DNA from 3 places in the Pseudoalteromonas translucida KMM 520 genome. Region 1 is predicted to be linked to each of the others. Evidence: predicted binding sites of a transcription regulator. Region 1 holds the regulator's gene; each other region holds the start of a gene.
The links. The regulator sigma-54, encoded in region 1, starts transcription at its own class of promoters, with help from an activator protein. The targets are predictions, from matches to a motif close to GTTGGCACGNNNNTNGNNT.

Region 1 (7,815 bases):
GTGATCGGCAATGCTCATGACTTCTTTCACATCATGGGTCACAATTAAAGACGATAAACCAAGCACTTCATTGAGTGACTTTATAAGCTTTACCAATACTCCCATAGAAATAGGGTCTTGGCCTGCAAATGGCTCATCATACATAATTAATTCAGGGTCAAGTGCTATAGAGCGGGCTAAAGCTGCACGGCGAGCCATACCACCTGACAACTCCGACGGCATTAAATCTTTGGCGCCTCGTAAACCCACAGCTTGTAACTTCATTAATACTACTAAGCGAATAAGATCTTCACTTAGCTTAGTGTGCTCTCGAATCGGAAAAGCAATATTATCGAATACCGACATGTCAGTAAATAATGCACCACTTTGAAAAAGCATACTCATTTTGGTACGCGCTTCATATAGTGCTTTACGTGACATTTTTGGAATACTATTGCCTTCAAATAAAATATCACCCGAGTCAGGCTTTAGCTGACCGCCAATTAAACGTAGCATGGTAGTTTTACCAATGCCGCTTGGCCCCATAATGGCAGTGATTTTACCTTTAGGAACACTAAAACTCATATTTTTATATATGATTCTATCGCCCCTTGAAAAGCAAACATCCTTGACTTCTACTATTGATTGCGACAAGTCGCTCTCCATAACAATATTCACTCGTATTCCTATTTTAAGGCTTTTTCGACCAAGATGGAAAAAACAATTCGTAAGATTTTGTAATGTAATTGCCAAAACAGTTATAAGGCTCGCTCAAACCACCTTAACCTTGGCTTAAACCTTTGCATAGCATACCCTAAATATTTATAAAATAAGTGATTAACCGTCCTCTTCGCCACTGTTTTATTTATACTTTCAGATTGGCTTTTGTTACTATTCGCGCAATATGTATTTTCAATTACTGGTTCAATACAATGGTTACCTCATTTGTTATTTTAATTTTTGGTCTTGCTGGCCTAGTTTGGAGCGCAGACAAGTTCGTTTATGGCGCCGCAGCACTGGCGAAAAACTTTGGCGTGCCTACTTTAATTGTCGGGTTAACCGTTGTTGCAATGGGTTCATCTGCACCTGAAATGATGGTTTCGGCTTCTGCCGCTTTAGCAGGCAAAACCGATACGGCCATAGGCAATGCCGTTGGCTCAAACATAACCAATATTTTATTAGTACTGGGTATTACCGCTTTATTGCGCCCGCTGTCTGTTTCATCAAGTACCTTAAAACGTGAAATACCTCTGGTATTAATTATTTCGTTAGCTACTTGGTATATTTTTTCAGATAACTATTTTTCATACCCAGAAGCAATTGCCTTACTTATTGGTTTTGTTGTATTTATTTTTGGACTTATTATTATTTCCCTAAGAGCTAAAAATAATAATGATCCATTTGTAAACGAGGCCTGCGATGAAGTACCCGATAACGTTCCTACTAAAAAGGCAGTATTTTGGCTAATTGTGGGCTTGATATTACTTCCTGTTAGTTCTCATTTTTTAGTTGGCTCAGCTGTCGATATTGCAAAATTCTTTGGCTTAAGTGACTTGGTAATTGGCTTAACTATTATTGCTATTGGCACCAGTTTACCAGAACTGGCAGCGTCTGTTGCAGGTGTGCTTAAAAATGAAGATGATCTAGCACTGGGTAATATTGTGGGCTCAAATATTTTTAATATTTTAGCCGTGTTACCACTTGCCGGTATTATCAACCCATCGGTAATCGACCCTTCTATTGCTAATCGTGATGTACTGATTATGATTGCAGCAACCTTGGCACTTATTGTTATGTCATTGAACTTTAGAGGCGCACAGCGTATCAATAGAGTTGAGGGTGGTTTACTGCTAAGCGCATTTTTGATTTACCAAGGTTACATTTTTAGTCAAATAGGGTAAGAGTTGTCTATGACCAAGCTAAGTTTTATCGAGCAAGGACTACGCGTTCTTGATATCGAGCGCCAAGCACTTTTTGATATAAAACAATATGTAGATGATAATTTTCATCAGGCATGTCAGCTTATGTATGACTGCAGCGGCCGTATTATAATTATTGGTATGGGTAAGTCGGGGCATATTGGCCATAAAATTGCGGCAACTTTAGCAAGTACTGGCAGCCCTGCTTTTTTTGTGCACCCTGGCGAAGCCAGTCACGGTGATTTAGGCATGATCACTAAAAACGATGTCGTTATGCTTATTTCTAACTCTGGCGAAACCAGTGAAGTACTTAATATTATTCCCGTGTTAAAACGCCTTGGTGCAAAAATTATTTCCATGACAGGAAATACGCAATCAACTATGGCAACACTTGCTAACGTGCATGTATGCATTAAAGTAGAAAAAGAAGCCTGCTCATTAGGCTTAGCACCAACAGCAAGTACCACTGCCACACTCGCAATGGGCGATGCAATGGCGGTAGCACTGTTAGAAGCGCGCGGATTTACTGCCGATGACTTTGCACTATCGCACCCCGGTGGCAGTTTAGGGAAGCGATTACTGCTCACCTTAAAAGATGTTATGCACAGCGGTGTAAATACGCCTATTATAACTACTTCGCAAACCATTAAAGATGCGCTGATTGAAATGACAGCTAAAGGCTTAGGTATGACCGCCATAGTTGACGATAATCAGCAACTCGCCGGGTTATTTACCGATGGTGATTTACGTCGTATTTTAGAGCAACGCGTTGATATTCATACCACGCTAATAGATGCAGTGATGACTAAATCGTGTACCACGGCAACCCAAGATATGCTTGCTGCGCAAGCGCTTAATATTATGGAACATAAACGTATTAATGGCTTAATTATTATTAATGAGCATAATCAGCCTATTGGGGCACTCAATATGCAAGACCTACTTAAAGCAGGAGTATTATAAATGCAATTTGAAGAACTCTATCAAGCGCTAAGTGATGACGCTAAAGCGCGCGCAAAAAAAGTAAAGCTACTTATATGCGATATTGATGGCGTATTTTCTGATGGCCGAATTTACCTTGGCAACCAAGGTGAAGAGCTAAAAGCATTTAATACAAAAGATGGCTTTGGTATTAAAGCACTTATTAACAGCGGCTTTGAAGTAGCGGTTATTACCGGCAGGCACTCGCAAATAGTACAACAACGCATGACCAGCTTAACCGTACAGCATATTTATCAAGGTCAAGAAAACAAGCTTATTGCCTACCAAGAACTTAAAAACAAACTTAATTTAAGCGATGAGCAAATTGCTTATATTGGTGATGACGGCCCAGATATGCCTGTTATGGAGTTAGTTGGCTTTGCAGTAGCAGTAAACGACGCGCATCCACTAATTAAACGCTTAGCACATTATACTACGCAAATGCCGGGTGGTTTTGGTGCAGTAAGAGAGCTAACCGACTTACTTATGCTTGAAAACAATAAACCATTAACCAGCCAAGGCACTAGTTCATGAATATAGCGCGCATAGTCTTAAGCGTTTTATTCATCAGCTGTATGGTTTGGCTTTGGTACCCTTATTTTACTCAGGTAAATACGGTTGTTAAAGCCGACTCCGAAGTAATAGCTAAACCCGATTACACCGCCATTGAGCTAAAACAAACAGCTTTTGACGAAAACGGTAAAATTAGCCATAAAGTAACTGCGGTTAAAATGGAGCTTTACGAGCAGCTAGGATTTACCTTATTCGAAAAGCCTACTTTTATATTGTACGACGACAGGCAAACTTGGCGTATAAATGCTGATGAAGCAACACTTTACGATGAAAGACAATTAATTTTAGAGGGTAATGTAACTGCCCAAAACTTAATTGATGGCGCAATGATAGACAAAATCACCGCCGACAATATTCAAGTAGATATAAAGCTACTCACTATGCGCAGCGAACAACCCGTTATTATAACTGGACCGAATTTAAAGATCACCGGTAAAGGCCTTGAAGCCAATTTAACAACCGAGGTGATAAAACTAATTAACCATACGCGAACACTATATTATGACCAATAACCTTGCAAAAATACTTATTATTCCATCGCTTATACTTGTATTTAATAGTAATGCGGCAGAGCAAAGTACTTCCCCACTAGCTAATCAAATTTCTATTAGTGCTGACCGACAAGAAGGTCAACTAAAAGAAAATGTTGGTATTTTTGAAAAAAACGTCGAGATTATCCACGGTAATCGTCGTATCACCGCCGATCGTTTAGAAGTACATAAGCGCGACGAGCTTGGCGATAATAAACAACTATTAATTGCCACGGGCAGCCCTGCATATTTTGAAGAAAAGCAAGCAGATGGCACTGTCATGAGCGCCAGCGCTAACGAAGTACGTTACGATGTAGCGAAACGTTTTTTAACCCTAGTAGGAGATGCAAACATTTCTCAAGCTGGGCAAAAAATCACGGCTAAAAGTATCACCTACGATATAGAACAACAGCTTATAAGTGCTGAAAAAGATGAAAACTCAACTGATCGGGTACACACTATTTTAGTGCCTATAGACGCAAAAAAAGAACAAAAACTCAATAAAGGTCAGCCATGAGTACATTAAAAGCAGAGCTATTAGCAAAAAGCTATAAAGGCCGTGAAGTTGTTAAAAATGTAGGCCTTGAAGTAAAAGCAGGGAGCATTGTTGGCTTACTTGGGCCCAATGGCGCAGGTAAAACCACGACCTTTTATATGATTGTAGGCTTAGTTCCTAGCGACAAAGGTAAAATATCAATTGATGATAACGATATTACCCTACTTCCTATGCACAGCCGTGCTCGTTTAGGTATTGGTTATTTACCACAAGAATCTTCTATTTTTAGAAAGCTCACTGTGTATCAAAATTTAATGGCTATTTTAGAAACGCGTAAGCAACTAAACAAACAAGCCAGAGAAGAAACCCTAAATAGCTTGCTGGACGAATTTAGCCTGCAACATATTCGCGACAGCTTAGGCATGGCGCTATCTGGTGGTGAACGTCGCCGCGTAGAAATAGCACGTGCTTTAGCTGCAGATCCTAAATTTATATTACTTGATGAGCCCTTTGCTGGCGTGGATCCTATTTCAGTACTCGATATTAAAAAAATTATAGAACATCTTAAAAACCGTGGTATTGGCGTGCTAATTACCGACCACAATGTAAGGGAAACCCTTGATGTTTGTGAAAAAGCCTACATTGTTTCTCATGGGGAGCTAATTGCATCTGGTACTCCTGAATTTGTATTAAATGATAAAACAGTACGTGATGTTTATTTAGGCGAGCAGTTCAAACTGTAATATTTATGTTATTACTATAAGCATCTGCTAAGATTAATCATATCAATTTATAAGGATTGTTAGAGATAAATGAGGCAATCATTACAGCTGCGCATGGGCCAGCAACTTACAATGACTCCGCAACTGCAACAGGCTATTCGCTTATTGCAGCTTAGTACCTTGGATCTCCAGCAAGAAATACAAGAAGCACTTGATAGCAACCCATTACTTGAAGTTGATGAGCAAGATTACACGGAAGAATCAGCTGGTAAAAACGAGCAAAAAGCAGATGACATTACTGTTAGCGCCTCTGCCGATGACACCCCAAGCGAGTATGAGCAAGATAGCGGTGAAGCACTAAACAAAGACACCATAAGCGACGATATGGCCATGGATGTATCATGGGATGAATATATGAGCGCAGCGCCTGCCTCTTCATCAGGGCCAATGCCTGAAGATGAATCTATTTATCAAGGTGCATCAACCGAAACCCTGCATGAATACTTAATGTGGCAATTACAGCTCACTCCTTTTAGTCCTACCGATGAAGCTATTGCTATAGCTATTGTTGAAGCCGTAGATGACTCTGGTATTTTAACCCTCAGTTGCGAAGATCTTTTAGCAAGCTTTAACCAAGAAAGTGATGACGAACACGAAGTAGAGCTAGATGAAATAGAAGCCGTGCTAAAGCGCATTCAATTATTTGATCCTGTTGGTATTGCAGCTCGCAGCTTGCAAGAATGCTTATGTATTCAATTAAATCAATTTGATAAAGACACCCCTTATATTAACGAAACAAAAATGGTGTTAACTGATCATATCGATTTACTCGCTGCTCGCGACTATCGTACGTTAATGAAAAAAACTAAGCTCAAAGAAGAAGAGCTTAAAGAAATAATGACACTTATTCATACGCTTAATCCTAAGCCTGCGGATACCATTGTCAGAGAAGAATCTGAATACGTTATACCTGACGTGTCGGTAAAAAAAATAAAAGGCCGCTGGGTGGTAGAGCTAAACCCAGATAGCATGCCAAAAATACGTGTTAACAGCCAATATGCGGCTATGTCTCGTACGGTAAAATCCAGTGGTGACAGCCAATTTATTCGCTCGCACTTACAAGAAGCTAAATGGTTTATTAAAAGCCTAGAAAGTAGAAATGAAACACTCCTAAAAGTAACTAATTGTATTGTTAAGCAACAACAAGCATTTTTTGAACATGGCCCAGAAGCCATGAAACCTATGGTTTTAAACGATGTTGCCGAAATAGTTGAAATGCACGAGTCGACTATTTCACGGGTCACTACGCAAAAGTATATGCACACTCCACGTGGCATTTTTGAGCTTAAGTACTTTTTTTCAAGCCATGTAAGCACCGAAAATGGTGGCGAATGTTCATCAACTGCCATACGTGCCTTGATTAAAAAGTTGATCGCTGCAGAAAACTTAGCCAAACCATTGAGTGATAGCAAGATTGCAGATATATTGGCTGAGCAAGGAATTAAAGTAGCTAGACGGACAATTGCAAAATATCGCGAATCTCTGGCTATTCCCCCGTCGAATCAACGTAAAAGCTTGATTTAAGACGTACAACAAAGAGGAAAATGCTGATGCAACTAAACTTAACTGGTCGTCATGTAGACATTACAGACTCATTAAGAGACTATGTAAATAATAAATTTGCAAAGCTGCAAAGACACTCAGATCACATAACTAATGTGCATGTTATTCTCGATGTAGAAAAATTAAGTCAAAAAGCTGAAGCAACAATTTTTGTAAGTGGCGCTGAGCTATTTGCATCGACCGAACACCAAGATATGTACGCTGCCATTGACTCGTTGATTGACAAACTCGATCGTCAAGTAATTAAACACAAAGAGAAGTTTGCTCGACACTAACACTATGAAATTAAGCTCACTTATATGCCAGGACTGCAGCAAAGCTGTGGTCCTTTTTAATAGTAAAAAAAGAATTTTAGAATTCATCAGTGAACTCGCGCATAAAAAAATGCCGTATTTACCCCAGCAAGATATTCTCACTGCTTTATTAGCAAGAGAAAAGCTAGGCAGTACCGGTATTGGCCGAGGAATAGCAATTCCACATGGCCGTATGAGCGGGGCGCAGGAACCTCTTGCCTTAATTTTAATAAGCGAAACCGCTATTAATTTTGATGCAATTGATAATCGTCCAGTTGATATTTTTGTTGCACTTATAGTGCCCGATGGCGATAACCAGCAGCACTTGAAAACACTAGCCACAATAGCTGATAAACTAAACGATAAAGAGTTTTGTAAGCAATTGCGTGCGGCAAAGTCTGATGAAGCGTTATACCAAGTTATTTTGGATCAATCCTAGTTACTAATAAAGGGGTGGTAAATGGAATTAATTATTATAAGTGGCCGATCGGGTTCTGGTAAATCGGTTGCTTTACGTGTTGTTGAAGATTTAGGTTACTATTGTGTAGATAATATTCCGGTAAATTTACTGCCTTCATTAGTGCGCAGTGTCTCTGATAACTACGATAAAATAGCCGTTAGTATAGACGTGCGTAACCTGCCTAAAGATCAGCAGCAGTTTAACGATATTCTTGAGTACTTGCCCGACTTTGCTAAACC
Region 2 (7,815 bases), 1.1 Mb from region 1:
AACTCAATACTAAATCGCTATTTTTTGCTTTTAACGTTACTTTTTGTGATAAAAACGATAACGTAAGTTCTTGCCCCGTTTTTAGTACCGCAGACTCTATCTCTTTTCGATATAGTAAATTTAAATCCATTAAAGTTAATATATCAGGGAAGCTAATCCCTGTTTTTCCTAGATTTAAAGATACTTTATTGCCCTTACGTAGCAAATCAAATAGTGATGGTTTTTTATAAAACCCCAGTAAAATGAAGTGGCTATCGTCTTTTTCATTATAACCAGAGAGGGATACACACTTTTGTAGAGAGTCAGCTTCGCGCTGGGTCATATGCTTAAGTGTTTGCAAACTTTTTATTGAGAAAGTACCCGGGTTAAGCGTTTCACCGGTGAGTATTTTTGCCCAAAGTGACTGCATAGATTGATTCGAGGTATCACCACATAGCGCTACAAAGTGTTCTACCCAATCGGCATCGGGTTGTTTACTACTGGCTACGTCAGGACAAAAATCCATTGCCATAGCTAAAATTGTTTCTATATTTTGCTGTTGCTTAATGAGCAGTAAGTCTTGTCTTTTTTGTGCTCTAGCTAAAACGGTATTGTCGCTATTAATGCGATATAGCGGTTTAACTTTGCCTTGGGGGCCATAACTTTGTTCATTATTATGGGATGCCTCATTATTGCCTACTTTAATAATAGGATAGCCCAGTAACGACTCTATGGTATTAGCGAGATTAATTCTTGCTTGTGCGGTTTTGACTGCCATGACTTTCCATTATTGTTTGTGCATCACTTAGCTGCGCTACTGTTTTTAAATTATTGAGCCCCAGTGATACCGCGTTACTTAAAATGTGCTCACTAAGCACAGCCACATACCCAGAAACTAAAGGCAGCGTAGCTTGCCCCGTAATTTGAAAAGTAACCGTGACCGTTTTTGCATTTTGCGTAAATATTACATTAGCGGCAATAATATGTTCTTGAGCAAATAAAATATTCAACACCATTTTGTTTGCACTTAACGCTGTGGTGGTCATTTCACCTGCGCCCCATTTACTTTGCCATGATTGATGAGCACCAACCCCTGTGCTTGGCTCACCTAAGGAAAATTCCACAGAGGGATCCAGCTTCTTCCAAGGCGACCATTTATGCCACTGCGAAAAGTCAGTGATTAAGGGTTTTACTATGTGCGTATTGGCATTAATGTTAATACTCTTTGTGACGTTATAGCTCTGGGGTAGTAATAGGCCAATAACGATAAAAAGTAAGAGTAAAACTAATAAAAGTTGCACTAACATTTTTAATATTTTAATAAAAAACCCTCAGATAAATTAGGTTACAAACTCATAACTTATTATTAATTTAGCATATTAACTCGGGTGTGCTTAACTTTCGAGGTTAATTTTATAGCAGCTATTTTTTAATTTAACTAGATACTTAGCCACAACCTATAAAAAGTAATAGTTAATTGAGGTGTATGAGTGCTAAAAAATAACGAAACTTCACTTTAAAACCGCGCGGCACAGCAAAGTAGTGCTCTATCAAGGTAGATTGGTATAGGGTATAATTTGCGCCTTTTGTTATTAAACGGTCAATTTTATGAGCACACTTAAAGCTAAGCGCGCATTATTCTCATACCCAAAGTATTGGGCTGAGTGTTATGGCACAGCACCATTTTTACCTACTACACGCGAAGAAATGGATGCACTTGGCTGGGATAGCTGCGATATAATTATTATTAGTGGCGATGCTTATGTAGATCATCCTAGTTTTGGGATGGCAGTAATTGGCCGTGTACTTGAGGCGCAAGGTTTTAGAGTGGGTATTATTGCTCAACCAGAATGGGACTCTAAAGAAGCTTTTATGGCGCTGGGTAAACCCAATTTATTTTTTGGTGTAACCGCTGGCAACATGGACTCGATGATTAACCGTTATACTGCTGAAAAACGCATGCGCCATGATGATGCCTATACGCCAGACAACATTGGTGGTAAACGCCCTGATCGTGCGGTAATCATTTACTCACAACGTTGCCGCGAAGCGTATAAAGATGTACCACTTATTTTAGGTGGCATTGAAGCAAGTTTACGCCGTGTTGCTCATTACGATTATTGGCAAGAAAAAGTGCGTCGTAGTATTTTGTTTGACGCTAAAGCCGATATTTTAATATACGGTAATGCGGAGCGCCCACTGGTTGAGGTTGCTCATCGCATTGCAGCGGGCGAAAGTACCGATACCATTCAAGATGTACGAGGGACTGCGGTTATTCGTAAAGAGCCGCTACCAGGTTGGCGTGGCAGTGATTCTACCGCTATTGATAAAATAGGTAAAATTGATCCCATTCCAAACCCGTATGGCGCAGATGATGTTGGCTGTAGCAAATCAGAATTTAAACAAGCAGGTATAGACTTAAAAGCCGAAGCCGCCAAGGTTATTACTATTCAGCCAGCGCGCCCTAAGCCATGGGAAAAAACCTACGTTAAATTACCTGCGTTTGAGCAAGTAAGTGTGAATAAGCCATTGTATGCACATGCTTCGCGTATTGTGCATCAAGAAACCAACCCAGGTTGTGCCCGTGCTATTTTTCAGCGCCACGGCGATCGTTCTATTTGGGTTAATCCGCCAGCATATCCATTAGAAACACATGAAATGGACGCCGTATTTGGTTTGCCGTATCAACGTATTCCTCATCCTAGCTACGGGGATGCAAAAATACCAGCTTACGACATGATTAAAACGTCAGTGAATATTATGCGAGGCTGTTTTGGTGGTTGCTCCTTCTGTTCGATTACTGAACATGAAGGGCGGATTATTCAAAGCCGTTCGCAAGAATCAATAATTGAAGAAATTGAGCAAATTAGAGATAAAGTACCCGGGTTTACCGGGGTTATTTCTGACTTAGGTGGCCCAACAGCCAACATGTATAAATTGGGTTGTACTAGCAAAAAAGCAGAGAGTACCTGTCGACGTTTATCGTGTGTATACCCTGAAATATGTAAGCATATGGATACCGATCATACGCCAACAATTGAACTGTATAAAAAAGCCCGTGAAGTTAAAGGCATTAAAAAAATATTAATCGCTTCGGGTGTACGCTACGATTTAGCCGTGCAAGATCCACGTTACGTTAAAGAATTAGTTACTCACCATGTAGGTGGATATTTAAAAATAGCGCCAGAGCATACCGAAGATGGGCCATTATCAAAAATGATGAAGCCAGGTATGGGAGCGTACGATCAGTTTAAAGCGTTATTTGATAAGTACTCAAAAGAAGCGGGTAAAAAACAGTATTTAATTCCATACTTTATTTCGGCGCACCCGGGTACTAAAGACGAAGACATGGTAAACATGGCTTTGTGGCTTAAGTCGAACGACTTTAAGCTTGATCAGGTACAAAATTTTTACCCATCTCCTATGGCAAATGCGACCACTATTTATCATACCGAGATGAACTCACTGCGTAATATTAAAAATAATACCGAAGTAGTACCTGTGCCTAAAGGTGCGCGCCAGCGTCGTTTACATAAAGCAATTTTACGCTATCACGATCCAGCGGGCTGGCCAATGATCCGCGAAGCACTGCGCAAAATGGGCAAAGCTAACCTAATAGGTAAAGCGCCAAATTGCTTAGTGCCAGAAGAAGGGCGTGATGAAAGAGCTGCAAAAGGAAGTAGTCGAGGTGGGCGCCCAGCATTAACGCGCCATACTGGGTTTAGCCAGTTTCATAAGGCTAATACAAAACCAAAAGTAGCGAGTAATCGCCAAAGAGCTAAATAGAGCTCATAGCTTAAAAAGTAGTTATCCTGTTTGGCTTATTACTAAGCTTGGGTTGATTACTAAATACATGAGCACTGAAAAAAATGCCGCTTATTTTGCAATAAGCGGCATTTTTTTATGTAAGTTATTTAAGTAAAACTTAAATAATATCAATTTTGTTACGAATGATTTTTACCCCATCCATATTTTCTAAAAACTTTTGTGCCAACGCACGCTCAAAACCTGTTTGCGCTTTACCGTATAAATCTACTTCGCCATTTTTAACTTGCACGCGAATATCGCTTAGCGCTAAATTAGGGTTGGTACGCAAAGTGTGGGTAATCGATTGCTGTAAGTTAGGTTGGGTTGCCAGGCTGCTAACGACAACCATATTTGTTGTAGCACTCACTTTTGTAGCGCATGCTAATAAAAACAAACAACAAAATGATACTAAAGCGATAGTTAATTTTAAACGGCTCATAATCATATCCTTACATTGCAATTAATCGGGTAGCCAAATTAGGCAGAGTTACCATGATAGTTACAATTATCGTTCCATATTTAATGTACTGAAAATAAAGGCTATTTTATTAAGTGGGAATTCAGGTGGGCAATTGTTACATAAAACTAAGTAGAGATTACATAGCCCTAAACCATGCAGTTATGGGGGATCAGGCATTAAAAAGCCGACATTTTTGTCGGCTAATATAATACTAATTACAGTATGCGCTTAAGTTACTTTTTCTTTTTAACTTTAGCTTTTTTCTTCGCTTTCATTTTAACCGGATCTTTACGCTTTTTAGCCGGAGGCTTAGCTTCCTTATGCTTTGGCTCTAAGCCTTTAATAACACGGCGTTTAAGCTTTTGCTCAATATAGCGCTCTATTTTATAAAGAATGCCAATATCGTGCGCTTCAACCAGTGAAAGAGCGATGCCTTTTTTACCAGCGCGGCCTGTACGGCCAATACGGTGTACGTATATATCGGCTGTGCGTGGTAGGTCAAAGTTTATTACATGGCTAATATCAGCCACGTCGATACCGCGCGCCGCTACATCGGTAGCAACTAATATACGGGTTTTGCCGCTATGGAAGTTTTCCATCGCTTTCATGCGTTTGTCTTGCGGCATTTCGCCGCGTAACCAGGCTGCTTTAACGTCGTTAGTTGTTAGTTCACCAATTAGTGTTTCAAGGCGCTCACGGGTTTTAACAAACACTATGGCTTTAGTTACGTCTGGGCCATTAAGGGTATTAACTAACAGCTCAAGTTTATGATGATAGTCGTCGGCTAAATGTACCCACTGGTGAATTTTAGCCTTTTCTTTGCGTGACGATTCGGCTTCAAGCAATGCTGGATCGTTTAGCGTTGTTTCAGCAAATCTTTCAACACTGTCGCCTTCAAGGGTTGCTGAGAATAAAAAGCACTGACGACGATTTTTAGCTTCGTCACAAATACGGCTCATTTCTTTTTTAAAGCCCATGTCTAGCATGCGGTCGGCTTCATCAATAATAAGCATTTCTACGTGTTCAGCATGAAAGTTTTCGGTTTCTAAATACTCCATTAAACGCCCTGGGGTGGCGATTAAAATGTCATTATTTTTTTCAAAAATTTCTTTATGCGTACCATAGTTAATACCGCCAGTTACTACCCCAATTTTAAGGTTAGTACGTTTAGCAAGTAGTTCGCATTGTTCATGAATTTGATAAGCTAGCTCACGAGTTGGCGTCATTACTAATACGCGCGCAAAACCAGGGTCACGACGCGGAAAATCCAATAAGTATTGAATAGCCGGAATTAAAAAGGCGGCTGTTTTACCTGTACCTGTAGGCGCAGATGCTAAAATATCACGCCCCTGAAGTGCTTCAGGAATAGCTTGTTGTTGAATGCTGGTTGGCGTTTCGTAACCCATTTTATTAATGGCGTCGAGTAGCTTGTTATCAAGATCAAATTCAGAAAATTGCATAGAGTGTCAAAAATAAAGGACAATGGCACTAATTATACTCGGTTACGCCTGCTTGGTGAATGAAAAGGTGAAAAAATGTCTGGTTTTGCATTTAAACAATTTAAAGTTGCGCACGAACAGTGTGCAATGAAGGTATCAACCGATGGTATTTTGCTTGGCGCATGGGCTAATTTAAGTAATGCCAACAGCTTGCTCGATATAGGTACAGGCACGGGATTGCTGGCGCTTATGTGCAAACAGCGCAGCCCCCAGTTAACTATAACGGCGGTAGAAGTTGATAAAAATGCTTACCAACAAGCGTTGCAAAATATTGCCGCTAGCCCGTGGCCAAATATAGAGGTGCACCAGCAAAGCATTCAAACTTTTAACAGCGCGCAGCCGTTTGATGTAGTGATAGCCAATCCGCCGTATTTTAATCACAGTTTAAAAGGTAATAATGAGGCGCGTAATATTGCGCGCCATACAGATGGTTTAAGTTTTGCTGAGCTAATTAGTGCTTTTAAAAAGCTCAGTCATGCAGGCTCAACCTTTAGCTTAATTTTACCCACTACAGAGGCTGCGGTGTTTATTGAGCTTGCTATTCAAAACGGGCTTTTTTTAAATACTCATTGCCAAGTAAAGGCGACGCCAAATAAAGCGATTAGCCGAAGCCTAATGACCTTTAGCTATATAAACCAGAGCATTGTGGAATCAGCTTTGTGTATAAAAGATAATGAAAACAACTATAGCGAAGATTATATTACGCTGTGCAAAGCATTTTATTTGAAGATGTAAAGTTGTAAAAAGTGCTGGTATGATGAGTTTATATGTATAAAGGTAACTCATAATGAAAAAACGAACTAAATCAGTATTGTTAAGCGCCTTAGCCGCTACATTTTTTACAACGCAGAGCGTACTTGCCAGTATGACGCCTGTTGGGCTTTGGAAAACCATTGATGAAGACACTAATGAAGCTAAGTCGTATGTCCGTATTGTTGAAAATAACGGGGTTTTAAGCGGCACCATTGAAACCTTATTAAATAAAGATAAGCAAGATGCAGTGTGCTCGCAGTGCTCGGGCGATAAAAAAGATCAGCCCATATTAGGCATGACCATTATTGATAATGTGATTAATAGCGGTGATGGCAGTTGGGAAGATGGTCAAATACTCGACCCAAATAACGGTAAAAGCTACACAGTACGTTTAACGACTCAAGATGCTGGTGAAAAATTAGAAGTGCGTGGTTATATTGGCTTTTTTTATCGTAACCAATATTGGCTAAGAGTAGAGTAGTTAGCTAATAAAATTAAAGCGCAGTGTGGCTGCGCTTTACAAGTATAACAATAATAAACAGTATTACAGGGTTTCGCTGTACTCGGTCATTACCTGTTCCACCCAAGTGGCAATACGCTCGTCGCTTAGCTCGTACTGGCTGTCTTCATCAAGGGCTAAACCAACAAAGTGTGTACCGTCTTCGGTGAGTGCTTTAGATGCTTCAAACTCGTAACTATTGTCGTTTTGCCAAAAACCTAACTGGGTAAATATTTGCGGACTTATTTCGTCGTGTAGCATGCCAAGCGCATCTTGAAACCACTGGCCGTAACCTTGTTGATCACCCATGCCAAATAACGCAATGGTTTTACCATTTAAGTTTACGTCTGCTATGTCGTCCCACTTTGATTCCCAGTCTTCCTGTATTTCACCAAAATCCCAGGTTGAAATGCCAAAAATAATGAAGTCGTATTGCTCTGCATTTTTTAGTGGTTCGTCTTTAATATTATGCAAGGTAACGATATCGGCACCAATAATGTCGCGAATTTTTTCTGCTGCCATTTCGGTGTAGCAGGTAGTAGAGCCAAAAAATAAACCAATTTGCATCGTATTTATCACTGTGTAATTGCCTGATATGATAAGCTCAAGTTTACCGTAAGGTGTTTTTAATTGATACCTTAGGCAATGGCTATAACAAAAATGAGAGCACAAAAGTGACAACGCTAGCTGACGACTTTTCAGAACCAAGCACGGCACCCAAAAACAATAACGACTACCTAGAAACCTTTTTAGATTGTTTGTATTTAGAGCAAGGGGTGAGTGAAAATACACTATCGGCGTATCGCAGCGATTTAGAT
Region 3 (7,815 bases), 840 kb from region 1:
CAGTACCGATTTAGATATCAACGCTACAGATAGCCAATTAGTATTTATTAGCGGCAATAAAAATAGCCAAGTAAATCAAACTCAGCTTAATTTAGTCGATTTACACTCAAGCCCGCATGCAATCACACAAGTGCCTTGCCCTAATAATTGCCAGTTTTATGATGAGTCTGTGGTGTATTCACCCGATGGCAAGCAACTCGTTGTATCGCGTAATCTACCATCCGGGTTTGAAGAGCTATTTTTAGTCGATATTAATACCGGCAGTGCCCAACAGTTAACATCTGGGTTTGTTGAAATTAAAGGTGTTGATTGGCACCCTAAAAAAGATTTACTGGTGTTTTCAGGGATTAAAAAAGGTAAACGACAAGGCTATTTTTATAATTTCACCACTAAAACACTAACAAACGCCCACGTAGACGGCTTAAGCTACCCTGAGTATGCACAAGATGGGAGCCTATACTTTCATCAGTGGAATACTGATTCAGCATTAATGCGAGTAGCAACTAATAACGCAGTGGCAAGTTCACCCTTCCCCATTTTATCTACGCACTTTAATACTCGCTTTCCTGATTATAATGAACGCAGCGGTAAGTTAGCATTTATATCGAATGAATCTGGATCTAAAGAGCTTTGGGTAGCAAATAAAGATGGTACCGCTCGCAAGCAATTAACTCAGTTAAAAACGAATATTTACAGCCCTATTTGGTCTCCAAGCGGACGCTACATTGCGTTTGTAGTAGCAAAAAGAGGCGAGCATGCCTTTTACGTTTATGATTTTAACTCGCAAACCAGTACCGCATTAACAACCAATTTTAGTAGCCATGGTAAACCCAGTTGGTCGCATGATAGCACCAACGTATTAGTATCAGATGGTGAGCATGTATTTCGTTTTGATTTAAAAGGAAACAACCTAGGACAAGTGATTAAACAATCCACCTTATATGCCTATGAAGATAAGCAAGGTGCGCTTATATTTGCCAACCCCGACGCCAAGCAACTCTGGATCAAGCCCCCTGGTAGCGAAAATGCGCAACTCCTCGTTGCGTCTATTAATTTATCTAACCATACATCCTGGTACTACCAAGAAGGCGAAACACAAGCACTGTCACGCGTGTATTACTTTAATGTAGCGCAGGGCGACTATCGCTTAAGTTACTATGACTTTGCCTCAGCGAGTCATCACGACATAATACGCCTACCTGAGCGTTCATTTAGCAGAACATCTGGCTTAACTTATATTGCTACCGCTGGTTGGTTAATTTATACCTCTTATAAATCTCCGCAAATAGATATTAAGCGAATAGATGCAAAGTATTTACCCTGAGCAACATAATTGTTCATTACGATTACCTGATTGCTACAGTGTCATGATTTAATTTTTTTTAGCTATAAAATTCACTCGCCCAGGGGTTAGCGAGTAACTTGGTATTTGGTATAATAAGGTTCACACATGTAGTAACTCATAATAGGAACGCCTAAATGCCGCACATTATTATTGAACACTCAGAAGACCTCCCTGTATTACCACAAGTACTTGTAGAAAAAATTCACAACGCCGCTTTCCAAAGTAATCTATTTGATTTAGAAACCATAAAAACACGCGCTATTTCCTATCAGCAATATCTACTGGGCGCAGGCAGGTCGGGGTTTATACATATCGCGGTACACATTTTGGCAGGGCGTTCTATTGAGCAAAAACAAATGTTAAGTGAGCAACTACTTGAGTGTTTAAAAACCTATTGCAGAGCATCAGACAGCTTAAGCGTTAATATTTACGATATTGAACATGAGATCTACCGCAAAAATTAATTTATTTTAGCCGTTTCATTAAATTAGTGAACAGTTCTAGCAGCAAAAAATAGCTTAATCACTAACCAAGGTCATTTTATATAGTGACCTACAGGTTATTTCTAACGGGATTAATTAGCTATTTAATAAGCCAGAATGATCATGTTATTAATAATATAGGTATTAGCTTAAAAGCGTTAATAAGTACTCTGTAAAAAATCCCTAATTAGGGATTTTTTATTGTCGTAAAACAATTCTATTTATTATTTTATAATGAGACAGCCACAAATATACTTAAAGTGTAATTAACACAACATAGAGCTATTCATTAGTTAATGATTGGAATGATTTTTAGTGGGTATATTTAAAATTGGTGGCCCCTCCCAGACTCGAACTGGGGACCTAACGATTATGAGTCGTGTGCTCTAACCAACTGAGCTAAGGGGCCAACTTTTTGTATAACTGTAAACAGTTAATTTTTTAAGAAGCGTTTAGCCACATAGCGACTAAAGCGGGGTGCAGTATAAAAAGTTTTTAGGGGCTTGTCACTAGCAAAAGTCTTTATTTTAACAATCAATGGTCTAACTGCTTAAATAGTAATCTTTTTATGGGTGTAATATTAAAATTTGCAGAATTTAGGGTTAATACTGGCAGCTAAGTAAAAATGAAATGGAAGGCTGTATATCGCGTAATTTAAAAATTGAGCTTTAAACAAGCAACTTACAGCCTATATTACGCGACAAACAGAAATGAATTATTTTTTTGCGATAATGTAGATTGCATGTATTACTCCAGGGAAGTAACCAAACAACGTAAGTAAAATATTTATCCAAAAATGTAAGCCTAAACCCACCTGTAAAAATACTCCCAGTGGTGGCAGTAAGATTGAAAAAATAATACGTATAATATCCATAAATACTCTCCTTATTTACAAACAAAAAATTATAAGAAAAAACCCAGCAGAGCTGGGTTTTATAAATACTATGTTACTTTGCAACTATCGTTAGTTTATCTACTACGTCGCGAACATCTTCAGCATTTTTAGCAATTTTTACTGCAAGCTGTTTTTCAGCATCTGAGTTCACTGTACCGGTAAGAGTAACTATACCGTTGTCAGTATCTACATCAATGTTTGTACCACCGACTTCTGAGTTAAATAAATAACGCGTTGTGATGACTGTGGTAATTTTAGCGTCGGTTAAGCCGCTACCATCATCATCTTTCATGTTGTCATGGCTTTTACTGTTCATGTTTTTCACAACAGTAAGCTGGTTATCAACATCGGTTACGCCATCTAAACTCAGTACAAGCTCTTCTGCTAACTCTTTGTCGAGTTCGCTATTAACTTTACCTGTTAGTATAACTTTGCCATTTTTTACATCAGTGTTGATGTCAAAGTTATTGAGGTTAGTGTTCATAAGAAGCACTGTTTCAGCCTTACCATCAATCCAAGCATCTTTACTTTCATTTTCCCAGCTGCTCGCTTGAGCACCCATAGCCGTAGTACCTAAAACTAACGCCGCAATGATAGATTTGTTAAATGTTTTCATAATCTTTCTCCTTTTGATTAAAGACACTTTAACTAATGCCAGCTTTAGGCCAACTTTAATAAACAAGCAAAATCATAAGCTTAAGGTTAAATATAAAATAACTTCACTTTGTACACACCACTTTTTTACCGACTTATCGGTAAAAAGTTCTCAGTAGTGAAAATAACTAGATAATTACCATTTTGGTTAATGGATCGTTAATATAACAAAATCACAAATAGGCTAAAAACATAACAAACTGATTAATAACAATAATATTTTTGGTATATGCTTTGCTTATATAGTGACAATAGTAAAATAAAAGGAATACCCTAATGAGCGTAAAAATAACAGACCGCCCGCAAGAGCAAGTGCGCGAAGAAGTGATTGATCAACTAATTTATAATTACAGCCATGGAGTTATTTCTGTAGAAGCATTTGAAAGACGTTTAGATGAGGCAATGGCTACAAGTAATAATGAAACCCTTGTTAGCTTAGTTGAGGATTTAACCCTTAATACTGATCAGCAATATAATGCCCAAAAGCATTCGCAATTTTCACCCAATTATAGCGCTCAACAATCTAGCCAGAGTGACTTTACATTACGCAGTATTTTAGGCTCCAATGAAAGAAGTGGCCAATGGGTTGTGCCTAAAAATATTTACCTGACTAACTTTATGGGCTCGGTAGTACTTGATTTTACTGATGCTATTTTTACCCACCAAGAGGTGACGATTCATGTTAACTGTATTTTTGGCAGTGATGAAATATACGTACCAGAACACGTCAATGTAGTATCAAAAATGTTTAGCATTATTAGTAGTGTTGAAAATAAAACAGTGGCACTTAACAAGCATCAAGGGCCGACCATCCATATTGAAGGAAAGGCTATTATGGGCTCAGTAGAAATAAAGATTAAGCGCACCATTAAAGAAAAGTTTATTAGCTTTGCAAATCAATTAAAAACCCAACTTTGTGGTAAAAGTGGTACTCCAATGTGATGAACTACCTATAAAAGCATGTTCATAGCTTTATAACTTGGGCCCAGGTTAAAGAGTAAAAAACATGCTACATTTTTAAAGCACTAGAACACATTAAAAAACGCTTTGCAGATTCATCAATGCTGAATTTGTATAAAATGCCCTGCACATCAAGCAAGTACAAAAAACAAACAAAAGTATTTAGGCTTTATTGTTTACTTTATGGTAAAAGTCGCTAAAATACGCCAGCTAAAATATATAAACGTTCTTTTACAACCCAAAGGTAATACCATGCATCCAATGTTAAACATTGCGGTTCGCGCTGCGCGTAACGCAGGCAAAATTATACTTCGTGCAAGTGAAGATTTATCAAAAGTTGAAGTTCAACAAAAAGGCACTAACGATTTAGTGACTAACATTGATAAAGAAGCAGAAGCTATAATTCGCGATACCATTTTACGCTCTTACCCTGATCACTGCATTGTTGGTGAAGAATTAGGCGAGCATAAAGGTAAGGATGCAGATTACCAATGGATTGTTGACCCGCTTGATGGCACAACGAACTTCATCAAGGGTATTCCTCATTTTGCGGTTTCTATCGCACTTAAAGTAAAAGGTCGTTTAGACCAGGCCGTTATTTATGATCCAATTCGTGGTGAGCTTTTCACTGCCTCTCGTGGTCAAGGCGCACAACTTAATAGCAAACGTTTACGCGTTTCTAAAACAGTTGATTTAGGCGGTTCAATCTTAGCTACTGGCTTTCCTTTCAAGCAAAAACAACACCTAGATGCATACACAGAAGCGTTTAAAGCTTTATTCGTACATACTGCTGATATCCGTCGTGCGGGCTCTGCTGCGCTAGACATGGCTTATGTGGCTGCTGGACGCGTTGATGGCTTTTTCGAAATTGGTTTAAAACCTTGGGATACTGCTGCAGGCGAGTTATTAGTAAAAGAAGCTGGCGGCATGGTTGTAGATTTTGCTGGCGGCGTAAACTATAACAATAGTGGTAACATTATTTGTGGCGCACCTAAGCTAACCCAAGCAATAATTCGCGAAATTCGCCCTGTATTAACTGAGTCATTACTTCGTTAATAAAAATTGCATGGTTTAAAAAAGGAGCTTAGGCTCCTTTTTTGTTGTCTGCAAAAAATTATTTATAACGATTAAACTGCTTGTTGTTCTAACCTAGCAACCACACTACTTGGCTTACTACGCTGACATAAAAACAAATGGCTATGAGCAAAGCGCTTTGCTGATTTTTTAGCATTACTGGCCAATGCTGCAACCTGATGGCTATTCTTATAATGGTGTAAATCGGGAGTAACCAAGCCTATTGCCAGTGTTACTAATGGCACAAATTGTGGCTGCCCTTCTCTATTTTCACTCCAGTACCCCTTATTTTTAATATGTTCGGAACTAAAAAACACCTGTGACTCTATTTCAAATTGGCGAATAATATGCTCGCACACTGTGGCAGCATTATTATCATCAAATAGCACCATAAAGTCATCGCCGCCAATATGGCCAACAAAACTGTTTGTATTACTACACGCCTGCATTGTAATATTTGCTAATAGTTTAATGACACTATCACCGCTAGCATAACCAAATAAATCATTAAACTGTTTAAAATGGTTCAAATCTAAATACGCTAATGAAAACGCCTTCTGTGCAGCTAAACGCCGCTCTATGGCATCGTTAAGAGCTAGATTACCGGGTAACATAGTTAATGGGTTAGCGTGCTGCGCATGACGAATTTTTTCATCTGTTATATGTTTTAATATGTCGCGTACTGGCACAATGCCTAAATACTGCTGCCCTCGGGTGATCACTATATGGCGGCGAATATCAAAGTCGCATTCGGTAATTTGCTGACTAACGTTATCTAGCAGCTGGTTTTCATCTACCACTAGCGGTTGCCTGTCCATTACTACAGTGGCCGCACGCTTGTCATACAAAGCATGGCCATAGGCCGCTGCAAACACTTCACTAAGTTGCTCTTTGTGGAGCAAGCCAATTGGCTGACACTGCGAATTAATTACCACTAGGCTGGCAATTAATTTATCTCGTTCAAATAGCGCATGGGCGTCTTTACAACTGGTTTCGCTATCAATTGTTTGCTGCGCTACTGCAAGCCAACCAATAGCCATAGAGTTATTTAACTGGTTTGTATTTGCGGCAAAGCTCAGTGCTTGAACTTGCCTTGCTGAAAGCACATAACTTGGTTTATTACTTGGTCGTTCAAGTAAAAACCCTTGCACATAGTTGATACCCATTCCTTCTAACACAGTTAACTCTTCTGCTCGTTCAATTCCCTCTGCAATCACTGTCGTATTGGTTACTTTTGCCAGAGCTGTTATTAACTTTAAAAACTCTTTTTTAACCACACTTTTATCGCAATGATCGATAAAATAACGATCGATTTTCACAAAGTCTGGGCATAACTCCGACCATTGTTTTAACCCAGAATACCCCGCACCTAAGTCATCAATTGCAATAGTGAAGCCTAAAGAGCGGTAATGTGCCATGGTTTTTTGTAGTAAAAACTCATCCTCGACTCTTTCTTGCTCTGTTACCTCTATCACCACCCTGTTAGCTGCTAAACCAAACTGCTTAATGAGATGCAGTGTTTCGCCTTTAGGATGACTTGGGTCGAGTAACGTTTTAGGACTAACATTTAAAAATAGTTTGCCCTGCAGTTTCAAATGCACAAAGTTCTCAATAGCTTTAGAGCGGCACAGTAGCTCAAGCTCTGAAATCAGACCATATTGATGAGCCGCCTGAAACAGTGTATTAGGCATTTCTAAACAGCTATTTTTAGGCCCTCTGCTGAGTGCTTCATAACCGAGAATGGTCTGCCTGCTAATATCAAAAAGCGGCTGAAACAAGGTGGTAATTGTGCCATTTTCTAAAATTTCATTTAATAATTTACGCTGCTTCATTATTGCTAAGCTCTATTACGATTTGCTCAAGGTAAAGTAGCAAGCGAATATGACATTTTTATGGCAATCTGCAGGCAATAAAAAACCGCCCAGATGGGCTAATGCCGATCAGTTAAGGTTAATTGATCGGTTGACCGATCTAAATGATCGTGAATAATCCGTAATTAGTTTCGCTAATTACGGATTTTTTATGGATATTCAAACAGCTCTTTCGACCACTTTCTCATCTGCCGAGGAATTTACAGCGCTTGATAACTTATCTGGCATATTAGATCCCGAATTACTTAACCAAGCTTTTGAAAAATCGGGGGTCGCCACCGTTCGTAAACGTCGTTTACCACTCGACGCTGTCGTTTGGTCTGTGATTGGTATGAGTTTATTTCGTCATGAATCTGTTTGGGATATAGCCTCTAAAATGGACATCGCCTTACCAGGTAAAGGGAAACTAGTTGCCCCTAGTGCCATGGTTCAAGCGAGACAACGCTTAGGTGAAGGTGCTGTCGAGCAGGTCTTCAAGATGATGGCGTCACGGCATTATAATCATGCCCACTTTGATACATTTTGTGGCTTAAA

Region 2: PTRA_RS02625 (BON domain-containing protein) is a predicted target of sigma-54. The motif match lies at 4,286-4,304, and genes of this name have one in related genera.
Region 3: PTRA_RS01605 (LiaF domain-containing protein) is a predicted target of sigma-54. The motif match lies at 3,598-3,616, and genes of this name have one in related genera.

What each region holds. Positions count from the first base shown of each region.
Region 1 is NZ_CP011034.1:2,882,295-2,890,109, forward strand. Features, by position in the region: gene PTRA_RS13335 (ATP-binding cassette domain-containing protein) at 1-645, opposite strand, end outside; gene PTRA_RS13340 (calcium/sodium antiporter) at 912-1,880, shown strand; gene PTRA_RS13345 (KpsF/GutQ family sugar-phosphate isomerase) at 1,890-2,861, shown strand; gene kdsC (3-deoxy-manno-octulosonate-8-phosphatase KdsC) at 2,862-3,413, shown strand; gene lptC (LPS export ABC transporter periplasmic protein LptC) at 3,410-3,964, shown strand; gene lptA (lipopolysaccharide transport periplasmic protein LptA) at 3,954-4,499, shown strand; gene lptB (LPS export ABC transporter ATP-binding protein) at 4,496-5,221, shown strand; gene PTRA_RS13370 (RNA polymerase factor sigma-54) at 5,291-6,784, shown strand; gene hpf (ribosome hibernation promoting factor) at 6,811-7,098, shown strand; gene ptsN (PTS IIA-like nitrogen regulatory protein PtsN) at 7,103-7,555, shown strand; gene rapZ (RNase adapter RapZ) at 7,577-7,815, shown strand, end outside.
Region 2 is NZ_CP011034.1:561,871-569,685, forward strand. Features, by position in the region: gene PTRA_RS02610 (TIGR03899 family protein) at 1-757, opposite strand, end outside; gene PTRA_RS02615 (SRPBCC family protein) at 726-1,286, opposite strand; gene PTRA_RS02620 (YgiQ family radical SAM protein) at 1,588-3,765, shown strand; gene PTRA_RS02625 (BON domain-containing protein) at 3,905-4,225, opposite strand; gene srmB (ATP-dependent RNA helicase SrmB) at 4,480-5,706, opposite strand; gene PTRA_RS02635 (tRNA1(Val) (adenine(37)-N6)-methyltransferase) at 5,782-6,480, shown strand; gene PTRA_RS02640 (DUF2147 domain-containing protein) at 6,533-6,979, shown strand; gene fldB (flavodoxin FldB) at 7,043-7,564, opposite strand; gene xerD (site-specific tyrosine recombinase XerD) at 7,672-7,815, shown strand, end outside.
Region 3 is NZ_CP011034.1:336,843-344,657, reverse strand. Features, by position in the region: gene PTRA_RS01625 (winged helix-turn-helix domain-containing protein) at 1-1,324, shown strand, start outside; gene PTRA_RS01620 (5-carboxymethyl-2-hydroxymuconate Delta-isomerase) at 1,480-1,809, shown strand; tRNA gene PTRA_RS01615 (tRNA-Ile) at 2,160-2,236, opposite strand; gene PTRA_RS18805 (YqaE/Pmp3 family membrane protein) at 2,543-2,701, opposite strand; gene PTRA_RS01610 (BON domain-containing protein) at 2,775-3,338, opposite strand; gene PTRA_RS01605 (LiaF domain-containing protein) at 3,653-4,318, shown strand; gene suhB (inositol-1-monophosphatase) at 4,589-5,392, shown strand; gene PTRA_RS01595 (GGDEF domain-containing protein) at 5,464-7,245, opposite strand; gene PTRA_RS01590 (IS4 family transposase) at 7,433-7,815, shown strand, end outside.